2 regions of the Streptococcus australis genome follow, and region 1 is predicted to be linked to the other one. Evidence: predicted binding sites of a transcription regulator. Region 1 holds the regulator's gene; the other holds the start of a gene.
What was found. The regulator Rex, encoded in region 1, represses fermentation and respiration genes when NADH is low (regulators of the CRP and FNR family bind a similar motif). The targets are predictions, from matches to a motif close to TTGTGAANTANTTCACAA.

Region 1 (5,222 bases):
TACAGACTACGAACTGGAGCTAGAGGTCACTGATCACGAGAAAGGAAAACGAGATTTTCAGCAATTTCTTTCAGAAAATAGTATCACTTATCAAAAAGCTCCTTCAAAATTAATTCGTTTTATTAAAAGCATGAAAAATTACTGAAATAATCTCCATTTTCTGGTAAAATAATGGAGATAAAATATTTAGAGTTTACAGAGGACGGTCTATAATGTCAGATAGAAACAACATGAAACTTTTTGCACTTAATTCCAATCATGAAATTGCACAAAAAATCGCAGAAACGGTTGGGGTACCTCTCGGAAAATTATCTTCTCGCCAATTTTCTGATGGTGAAATCCAGGTCAACATTGAAGAGAGTGTCCGTGGTTACGATGTCTACATCATCCAATCAACCAGCTACCCCGTCAGCAACCACTTGATGGAGTTATTAATCATGGTTGATGCTTGTGTACGTGCAAGTGCTCATAGTATCAACGTTGTCCTTCCTTACTTTGGTTATGCTCGTCAGGATCGTATCGCTTCTTCTCGCGAACCCCTCACTGCAAAACTGGTTGCCAATATGCTTGTCAAGGCTGGTGTAAGCCGTGTTCTAACTCTTGATTTGCACGCTGTTCAGGTTCAAGGTTTCTTTGACATTCCAGTAGATAACCTCTATACAATTCCTCTCTTTGCTAAACACTACAGCGATAAAGGGTTGCTGGGATCAGATGTCGTTGTTGTTAGTCCAAAAAATTCTGGTGTCAAACGTGCCCGCAGCTTAGCTGAATATTTAGATGCACCAATCGCAATCATCGACTATGCTCAAGACGATTCAGAGCGTAGCCAAGGTTATATCATCGGTGATGTCGAAGGCAAGAAGGCCATCTTGATTGATGATATCCTAAATACTGGGCGTACTTTCTCAGAAGCAGCCAAAATCGTTGAGCGTGAAGGTGCAACTGAAATCTATGCGGTATCCAGTCATGGTCTCTTTGTAGAAGGCGCTGCTGACCTTCTTGATGCTACTAACATAAAAGAAATCCTTGTGACAGACTCAGTAGCCACAAAAGAAAGAACTCCGGAAAATGTATGTTATATCACCGCTAGCGAATTGATTGGTGATGCCATCGTCCGTATCCACGAAAGAAAACCAGTTAGCCCACTCTTTGCATATAATAAAAAGGAATAAGGTGATTCTTTGATTTATTTGGACAATGCTGCCACTACTCCAATGTCAGCAGTAGCTATCGCAGAAATGACTAAGGTCATGCAAGAAACTCATGGTAATCCTTCTAGTATTCACAGTCATGGTCGCCATGCTGGCAAACTGCTCCGTGAAGCCCGTCAGGAGTTGGCTCACTTACTTGGAACCAAGACACAACGAATCTTTTTCACATCTGGCGGTACAGAAAGTAACAATACAGCCATCATTGGCTATTGTCTCCGTCATCAAAAACGTGGAAAACATATCATCACGACAGCTATTGAACACCATTCCGTGCTTGAGACTATCGATTACCTAGTTCAACATTTTGGCTTTGAAGCGACAATCGTCCAACCAGTAAATCAAGAGATTACAGCGGGGCAGATTCAAGAAGCCTTACGTGACGATACCATACTCGTTTCCACCATGTATGCTAATAATGAAACGGGCAGTCTCTTACCTATCGCTGAAATTGGACATATTTTAAAAGACCATCCTACTGCTTATCATGTTGATGCTGTTCAAGCTATCGGGAAAATCCCTATCCATCCAGAAGAATTAGGAATTGATTTCCTTAGCGCTTCTGCTCATAAATTCCATGGACCAAAAGGAATTGGTTTTCTTTACGCTTCGTCTATGGACTTTGATTCCTATCTTCACGGTGGGGACCAAGAACAAAAGAAACGGGCTGGAACAGAAAACCTTGCTGCCATCGTCGGTATGGTTGCTGCCCTCAAAGAAGACTTGGATCATCAGGCTAAGCATTACCAAAAACTAGAGGGATTAAAAACTGCTTTTCTTGATGAGATTGCGGAACTCGACTTCTATCTCAATGAAGGTCAAGATCAACTGCCTTATGTTTTCAATATCGGTTTTCCTGGTCAAAAAAATGATTTGCTTTTGCTTCGGTTAGACCTAGAAGGAATTTCAATCTCAACTGGTTCAGCCTGTACTGCTGGTATTGTACAGACCAGTCATGTACTCGAAGCTTTCTATGGGTCCGATTCCCATCGTTTAAAAGAGTCTGTCCGTATCAGTCTTTCTCCTCTTAATACCGAGGAAGAACTGAAACAACTGGCACAAACTTTAAAAAATATTATTGGAGATTAACCTAATGGCATTCGAAAAAACCATTAAACTACAAAACTGCCGCTACGACTATACACTTAGTCCAACTGTTAAAAAGTTCACACTGAAAGACAATACTTTCTTTGAAACAAAAGTCGGAAACTACGAACTGACTCGTCTACTTGAGAAAGTACCCAACAGTGGTGAAGGTTTCAAACTAAAAATCATCATCAATAAAGACCTCTCAGGTGTTAAGATTAACATCACTGACAAATCTGGTCTTCGGTTGGTGAATATTTTTAAATCTGAAGAACACCATATCCACCAAGAAAAATTCTACTTCCTCATGGATAGCCTTGTAGAACGTGGAATCTTCACAAAAGAAGAAAGATAGTTTGCTATGTATTGTCTCACATATAAAGATAGTTATCAAGTAGAACGCACACTTGAATTTGCCGATTACGAAGAGCTCATGCTAGCCCTATCAGGATGCGTGACCATACCTGATACATTTTTGGTCACCTCACTAACCCTTGATGATAAGGTAATCTACCAAGGATTAGTCGGAGATCTCTATCGTTTTCTATCACAAACTAACTTTTCAGACTAAAACTAAGAATTTTCTTAGTTTTTTCTTATTTTTGTTGATTTTTTCACAATGTTTCTATAAAATAGAAGAATAGAAAGGTTGTGACTTTGTGAAAGAAAAACAGTCTGCTATTCCAAAAGCAACAGCAAAAAGACTCTCTCTTTACTATCGAATTTTCAAGAGATTTCATGCAGAAAAAATCGAACGTGCCAACTCTAAACAAATTGCAGAGGCTATCGGTATCGATTCTGCGACCGTCCGTCGTGATTTTTCCTACTTTGGTGAACTAGGAAGACGTGGATTTGGTTATGATGTCAAAAAACTCATGTCGTTTTTTGCTGACCTCCTAAATGATAACTCCATCACCAATGTTATGTTGGTTGGTATTGGGAATATGGGACATGCCCTTCTCCACTACCGCTTCCACGAGCGCAACAAGATGAAGATTATCATGGCCTTTGACCTGGATGATCATCCTGAAGTCGGTACTCAGACTGCTGACGGGATTCCCATCTATGGTATATCTCAGATTAAAGAAAAAATCAAAGAAGCAGATGTTAAAACTGCTATCCTAACTGTTCCAAGTGTTAAATCACAAGAAGTCGCCAATCTTTTGGTCGATGCAGGTATAAAAGGTATTCTCAGTTTTTCCCCTGTTCACCTACACCTTCCAAAAGACGTGGTCGTTCAGTACGTCGATTTGACAAGTGAACTCCAGACTCTCCTCTATTTTATGCGAAAAGAGGATTAGAAAGCGAAAACATTTATGAATAAACCAGTTATTGGGATTACAGGAAATGAAAAAGCTCATCCAGATGATGACATCATGATGAGCTATGCTGCAAAAGGCTTTGTTGAAGGAGTCAAGGACGCTGGCGGAATTCCCATCATCCTACCGATTGGTGATCAAGAAATGGCTAGCCACTATATAGAAATGATTGATAAACTCATCCTAACTGGTGGGCAAAATGTCGACCCAAAATTCTATGGCCAGCCGAAAACAATTGACAGCGATGACTACCATCTTCAAAGAGATCAGTTTGAATTAGCTCTGATTAGGGAAGCAATCAAACAGAAAAAGCCAATCTTTTCTGTTTGTCGTGGTACTCAGCTTTTTAATGTTGCCATGGGAGGCACGCTTCATCAAGATATCGAAGACCACTGGCAGGATTGTTCAGCCGAATACACTACCCAACGCCTCGCTACTGAACCGGATACCGTTCTCCGAGAAATCTACGGAGAAATCTCTCATATTAACTCCTTCCACCATCAAAGCATCAAGGACCTAGCTCCCAATTTAAAGGTGGTGGCCTACGATCCCAAGGATAAGATCATCGAGGCAGTCACAACGACAGATGACATCCCATTTCTCGGCGTCCAATGGCATCCAGAATTTCTATTTGAAAATCGTCCCAAGGATAAAACACTATTTGACTATGTCGTAAACGAACTCTAAATCAGATCTGTCTTTTCACGGTAACTAAAGTAATCGGAGTGCGAGACAATCAGATGATCCAGAAACACCAGTCCCATTAGTTCACAGGCTTCCTTGACTAACTTGGTTACATGATCATCATTTCGGCTAGGTGCTACAGCGCCTGATGGATGATTGTGGACTAAAATAACAGAAGTCGCCATATGCTTGATGGCATAGTGAAGGATTTCCCTTGGTTCAGCAATACTGCGTGTCGCGGATCCGATAAATATGGTCTGCTGATGAATGATTTGATTTTGAGTATTAAGATAGAGCGCCACTAGGTGCTCTTGTTTTTTATCACCAAGTTCCTGTTGCATTTTTTTAGCTAGCTTTTGACTGCTGAGAATACTTTCCATCTCAAGGGTTTCATGCTTGTGAATGCGATGCCCCAATTCAATCACTGCTTGTAGTTCAATGGCTTTGATACGTCCAATACCAGATAGACTCTGCAATTCCTGCAGGGTCATTTTTTTCAAATCAGTTAAACTGGTCAAACTGTTCAAGACTTTCTGGGAAATTTCAAAAACATTGGCCTGACGTGTTCCGGTTCTGAGTAATATAGCTAGCAATTCTTGATTGCTCAGTGCCTCTACTCCTTCTTTAACCAGTCTTTCTCTAGGTAAAAGTGAATCTTCTTGGAATGAAATACTATACATAAAAATCCTCCTCACTATATTATTCGTGAGAAGGATGGATAATTAGATTTTTTTCTCAATTGGGGCTACGCTTGCTAGGAGTTTTTTCAGACCAACTTCTGGGAAATTGATTTTCAGTTCCTGAGTATCGCCACTACCTGAGACCTCAAGGACCGTTCCCTCTCCCCACTTCTTGTGAAGAGCAATATCCCCAATAGACCAATTTGTCTCGCTAGACGCTGATTTTGCGCCAGCTGCAAATTGAC
Region 2 (5,222 bases), 260 kb from region 1:
CAAGATAAGTGAAGTCCAGTTTTCAGGGAACAATGAGGAGTACTCTCTTGCCTGTAAGGCTTTTGCTCAAGACGGTAGTGGGGGAGAATATGTTTTTCTCGAAGATAACAGCATAGGCTTTATCGGAAGTGAGGGCCAAGTGGGGAGAGTAGCAGAAAGTCTGGATGACTTACTGACATTCCTACTTCACGCAGGTTGTATTTCGGATTTTAGCTGTCGGTATCTTTATCAGAACACAGACTTATTGAAAGCATTTTGTAGGGGCTATGTGTCTAAAATACGAGAAAGCTATCAGGTTAAGCAGGAAAATTGGGATCTGGTACGAGGAAATATGGCTCAAAAACTATCACTTGATTTCAATCCCCAAAAACTAGAAAAAGTAGCCATGGCATTTTATCAAGCGGCGACAAGGAAGCCTGTCTTTTCCTGTAAGTATATAGACGGTGAAGAAGAATATACCTGTGATTCAGTCTTGTCGGACATTGTGGGCTTGTGGACGACAGAACTTGTAGGAATGAGTAGAGAAGAAATCGAAAACTATAAAACTTGATAATGTATGATGCTTGTAAGATGATCATTCAACTTTAATGGTATCTTTTCAATGTGAAAGGAAATTGGTCAGTAGGTTGAAAGATTTATCGTAAGAAACCGAAGAATGCTTGGCATAAGAGAGGATAGATAATGAGTCAGTTAAGAGAAAAGTCTTTAGTTACGCTCAAAGAAGACATAACAAGTAGTTTTCCATTTGACAAGGATCTTCCTATGATATTCTTGGGAGAAATTGCCAATATGACTGAACACGGAATCTTCATAGGAAAATCGGGGAAATCTTATTTTGGATATCATATTTTACATTTTAGAGAACTAAGTGAAGATGAGATATAGGACTTTCGCAGTAGGAAAAATAGATGAGGAGTTGAGAATGAATAATCAGATTGACTTGGTACTTCCAAACCTATACGCAGAATTCTTGAGTAAAATCGACAAAGCCGGAGAGTTGATAATAGAGAATACAGGCATCACCTTATACTCAAGACTAGATTTGCTATAAAGAAACTCCACCTACCAAATAGAAGAGTGGGAACCTGATTTTTTCCTGATTGGGCAAGATGGGGATGTCGCTTTTTTTATAAAGAAAGATTCTGACGACACTATTTATATGAATGATTTGGGGGCATTAGGTTCATTGGAAATGAAAACCATATCTTTGAACATTTTCGAGTTTGTGAAACAAGCGAGTGAACATTATGATGATATCTTCTAATCATTGCAAGTGTTGTTATTTTATCGTACGCGTGTGTGGAAGACATTTTTATGAAATCATTTGAACATTTTGATTAATGTTAAGAAATTTTTAGTAAATGATAATGATTTGGAGAGTGAACAATGAATTTTGATGAGAGTTTACAGCAATACACTTATGAGCATGAGGGAGTGACCTTTGTTTGGGACGAGGAGCCTGATTGTGACTTTATAGATAAAGTTGAACTGTTATCAAAAAATTATCAGGAAAATCTCAATAGAATTATCAACTTCATGCTAGCTGATCTTAAGAAAATGTATGGAGAAGTCAGCGAGGAAGATGTGAAGAACAAGCTGGGGAAACCTATCATTGACTACAATCAAGGAACAGTTAGTTATTGTGAGCAAACCTTCGATGACTGGCACCTATTTGAGTTTGAATTTTTGGATGATCAATTTGAAACATTGGAATGTTTTTCTGTTAATGGGTAAAGGAGAGATTTATGGAATTCCCCAATGCATTGATTTTCTTTGTAGAAAACGTATACAAGAAAGGCTTTTCAAAATGCGTGCTTTATGTTATAATATTCACAAATAAAAGTTTTAGGAGTTTTTTATGGTCTCTTCAGAATTTATCTCAAAGATTGAATTTGCTTGTAAGAAGAAAGAAAGTCTTTATAGCCAAAGCAAGTTTAAGTATGCAATTCGTTCCATGTTTGCAGGTGCCTTTTTAACATTTAGTACGGCTGCGGGCGCAGTTGGTGCTGACTTGATTAATAAGATCGCACCTGGTAGTGGACGTTTCCTTTTCCCATTTGTTTTTGCTTGGGGATTGGCCTACATTGTTTTCTTGAATGCTGAGCTAGTAACTTCAAATATGATGTTTTTGACAGCTGGTAGTTTCTTGAAAAAAATCTCTTGGAGAAAAACAGCTGAGATTTTACTATACTGTACCTTCTTTAACCTCATTGGTGCTCTTATAGCAGGTTGGGGCTTTGCCCATTCAGCAGCCTATGCAAATCTAACACATGATAGTTTCATTTCAGGAGTTGTTGAGATGAAATTAGGGCGTTCCAATGAGCTAGTCTTGCTTGAAGGTATTTTAGCCAATATTTTTGTAAATATTGCCATTCTTTCATTTGTTTTGGTGAAAGACGGTGGCGCCAAACTTTGGCTCGTTTTATCAGCAATTTACATGTTTGTATTCTTAACAAACGAACACATTGCTGCGAACTTTGCTTCTTTCGCGATTGTTAAATTCAGTGTTGCAGCGGATTCAATTGCAAACTTTGACATACCTAATATTCTTCGTCACTGGGGTGTAACCTTTGTCGGGAACTTTATCGGAGGAGGTCTCTTGATGGGCTTGCCTTACGCTTTCCTCAACAAAAACGAAGATACTTATGTAGATTAAAAAACGGGCACGAGTTAATCGTGCTTCTTTGTTTGAGATGTAAGACTAGTCATAGTTGTTCCTTATATCAAAATATAGAAAAACTGTATTGGAAAAGACTGGTACAAGATGATACAATATCCCTAATGAAGCTATTTGGAGGTCGTCTTATGACTCGTGATTTTAAATTTGAAACCCTACAATTACATGCTGGACAAGTAGTTGATCCAGCGACCAAATCTCGTGCAGTACCTATTTATCAAACAACATCCTTCGTTTTTGATGACACACAGGAAGGTGCAGATCTGTTTGCATTGAGAAAACCAGGCAATATCTATACTCGTATCACAAATCCTACAACAGCAGCATTTGAAGAAAGAATTGCAGCTCTTGAAGGTGGCGTTGGAGCACTAGCTACCGCATCAGGTATGGCTGCTGTAACCTACACTATTTTGGCGCTTGCTCACGCTGGTGACCATGTGGTGGCAGCGTCAACTATTTACGGTGGTACTTTCAATCTCTTGAAAGAAACCCTTCCTCGTTATGGAATCACAACTACCTTTGTAGATGTGGATAATTTGGAGGAAGTTGAAGCAGCTATCGGTGACAATACCAAGCTTGTCTTGATTGAAACCTTAGGGAATCCCTTGATTAACATTCCTGACTTGGAAAAATTGGCTGAGATTGCGCACAAACACCAGATTCCTCTCGTTTCGGACAATACTTTTGCCACACCATATTTGATTAACGTTTTCTCTCACGGTGTAGATATTGCCATTCACTCAGCAACTAAGTTTATCGGTGGACATGGTACGACTATTGGCGGTGTCATCGTGGACAGTGGTCGTTTTGATTGGGAAGCATCAGGGAAATTCCCTCAATTTGTTGAGGAAGATCCAAGTTACCATAACTTGAGTTATACTCGTGATGTTGGGGTAGCAGCCTTTATTATCGCTGTTCGTGTTCAATTGCTTCGTGATACAGGTGCTGCCTTGTCACCATTCAATGCCTTCCTCTTGCTCCAAGGACTTGAAACCCTTTCACTTCGTGTGGAACGCCATGTGCAAAATGCAGAGAAAATTGTTGATTTCCTTGTCAACCATCCTAAGGTTGAAAAAGTTAACTATCCAAAGCTTGCTGACAGTCCATATCATGCCTTGGCTGAGAAATATTTGCCAAAAGGTGTTGGTTCAATCTTTACCTTCCATGTTAAAGGTGGAGAGACAGAGGCTCGTAAGGTGATTGATAATTTGGAAATCTTCTCTGACCTTGCAAACGTAGCAGATGCCAAATCGCTTGTTGTCCATCCAGCGACAACCACTCACGGTCAGTTGTCAGAAAAAGATCTAGAAGCAGCAGGAGTTACACCAAACCAAATCCGCTTGTCGATCGGTCTTGAAAATGTAGAGGATTTGATTGAAGATTTGCGCTTGGCCTTGGAAAAGATTTAAAGCAACAGATATAAACAGTGGGTTTCGACTCGCTGTTTTTGATTTTCCCTCAGGCATGATATAATGGTTAAAGAAGTCTAGAAAGAGGAAAGTTATGAACGAAATCAAATGTCCCAACTGTGGGGAAGTCTTTACAGTAAATGAGAGCCAGTATGCCGAACTTTTATCCCAAGTGAGAACGGCTGAGTTTGATAAGGAATTGCACGATCGCATGAAGCAGGAGCTGGCCTTGGCTGAGCAGAAGGCTATGAATGAACAACAGACTAAACTGGCTCAAAAAGACCAAGAAATCGCGCAATTACAGAGTCAAATCCAAAACTTTGATACAGAGAAAGAACTGGCTAAGAAAGAGGTTGAACAAACAAGTCATCAGGCTTTATTGGCAAAGGATAAGGAAGTACAGGCCTTGGAAAATCAATTGGCTACCTTGCGTTTAGAGCATGAAAATCAACTACAGAAAACTCTTTCTGACCTAGAAAAAGAGCGCGATCAGGTCAAAAATCAACTCCTATTGCAAGAAAAGGAGAACGAACTTTCTCTTGCTTCAGTTAAGCAAAATTACGAAGCCCAGCTCAAGGCGGCCAGTGAGCAGGTTGAATTTTACAAGAATTTTAAGGCTCAACAATCTACCAAGGCAATCGGTGAAAGTTTGGAACAGTATGTAGAGAGTGAGTTCAATAAGGTCCGCAGTTTTGCCTTTCCAAATGCTTACTTTGAAAAGGATAACAAGGTTTCTGCGCGTGGGTCTAAGGGTGACTTTATCTTCCGTGAATGTGATGAGAATGGTGTCGAAATTATTTCCATCATGTTTGAGATGAAGAATGAAGCGGACGGAACAGAGAAGAAGCATAAGAATGCAGATTTTTACAAGGAGTTGGACAAGGACCGCCGGGAGAAAAACTGTGAATATGCCGTTTTGGTGACCATGCTTGAGGCCGATAATGACTACTTTAACACTGGGATTGTTGACGTCAGCCACGAGTATGAAAAGATGTATGTCGTCCGTCCTCAATTCTTTATCCAGTTAATTGGACTCTTAAGAAATGCTGCATTAAATTCCCTAGAATACAAACAAGAGTTAGCGCTTGTTCGTGAGCAGAATATCGATATTACCCATTTTGAGGAAGACTTGGATG

Region 2: the regulator Rex is predicted to act here: its motif matches at 1,819-1,836, upstream of FGK98_RS03940 (formate/nitrite transporter family protein).

The regions. Positions count from the first base shown of each region.
Region 1 covers NZ_LR594040.1:1,056,541-1,061,762, forward strand. The annotation lists gene FGK98_RS05255 (CYTH domain-containing protein) at 1-145, shown strand, start outside; gene FGK98_RS05260 (ribose-phosphate diphosphokinase) at 213-1,172, shown strand; gene FGK98_RS05265 (cysteine desulfurase family protein) at 1,182-2,297, shown strand; gene FGK98_RS05270 (DUF1831 domain-containing protein) at 2,302-2,649, shown strand; gene FGK98_RS05275 (DUF4649 family protein) at 2,656-2,865, shown strand; gene FGK98_RS05280 (redox-sensing transcriptional repressor Rex) at 2,954-3,595, shown strand; gene FGK98_RS05285 (gamma-glutamyl-gamma-aminobutyrate hydrolase family protein) at 3,611-4,300, shown strand; gene radC (RadC family protein) at 4,297-4,977, opposite strand; gene pcrA (DNA helicase PcrA) at 5,020-5,222, opposite strand, start outside.
Region 2 covers NZ_LR594040.1:799,337-804,558, forward strand. The annotation lists gene FGK98_RS03920 (hypothetical protein) at 1-550, shown strand, start outside; gene FGK98_RS03925 (hypothetical protein) at 682-885, shown strand; partial or broken gene FGK98_RS10045 (hypothetical protein) at 923-1,264, shown strand; gene FGK98_RS03935 (hypothetical protein) at 1,387-1,734, shown strand; gene FGK98_RS03940 (formate/nitrite transporter family protein) at 1,859-2,656, shown strand; gene FGK98_RS03945 (O-acetylhomoserine aminocarboxypropyltransferase/cysteine synthase family protein) at 2,806-4,086, shown strand; gene FGK98_RS03950 (DUF2130 domain-containing protein) at 4,181-5,222, shown strand, end outside.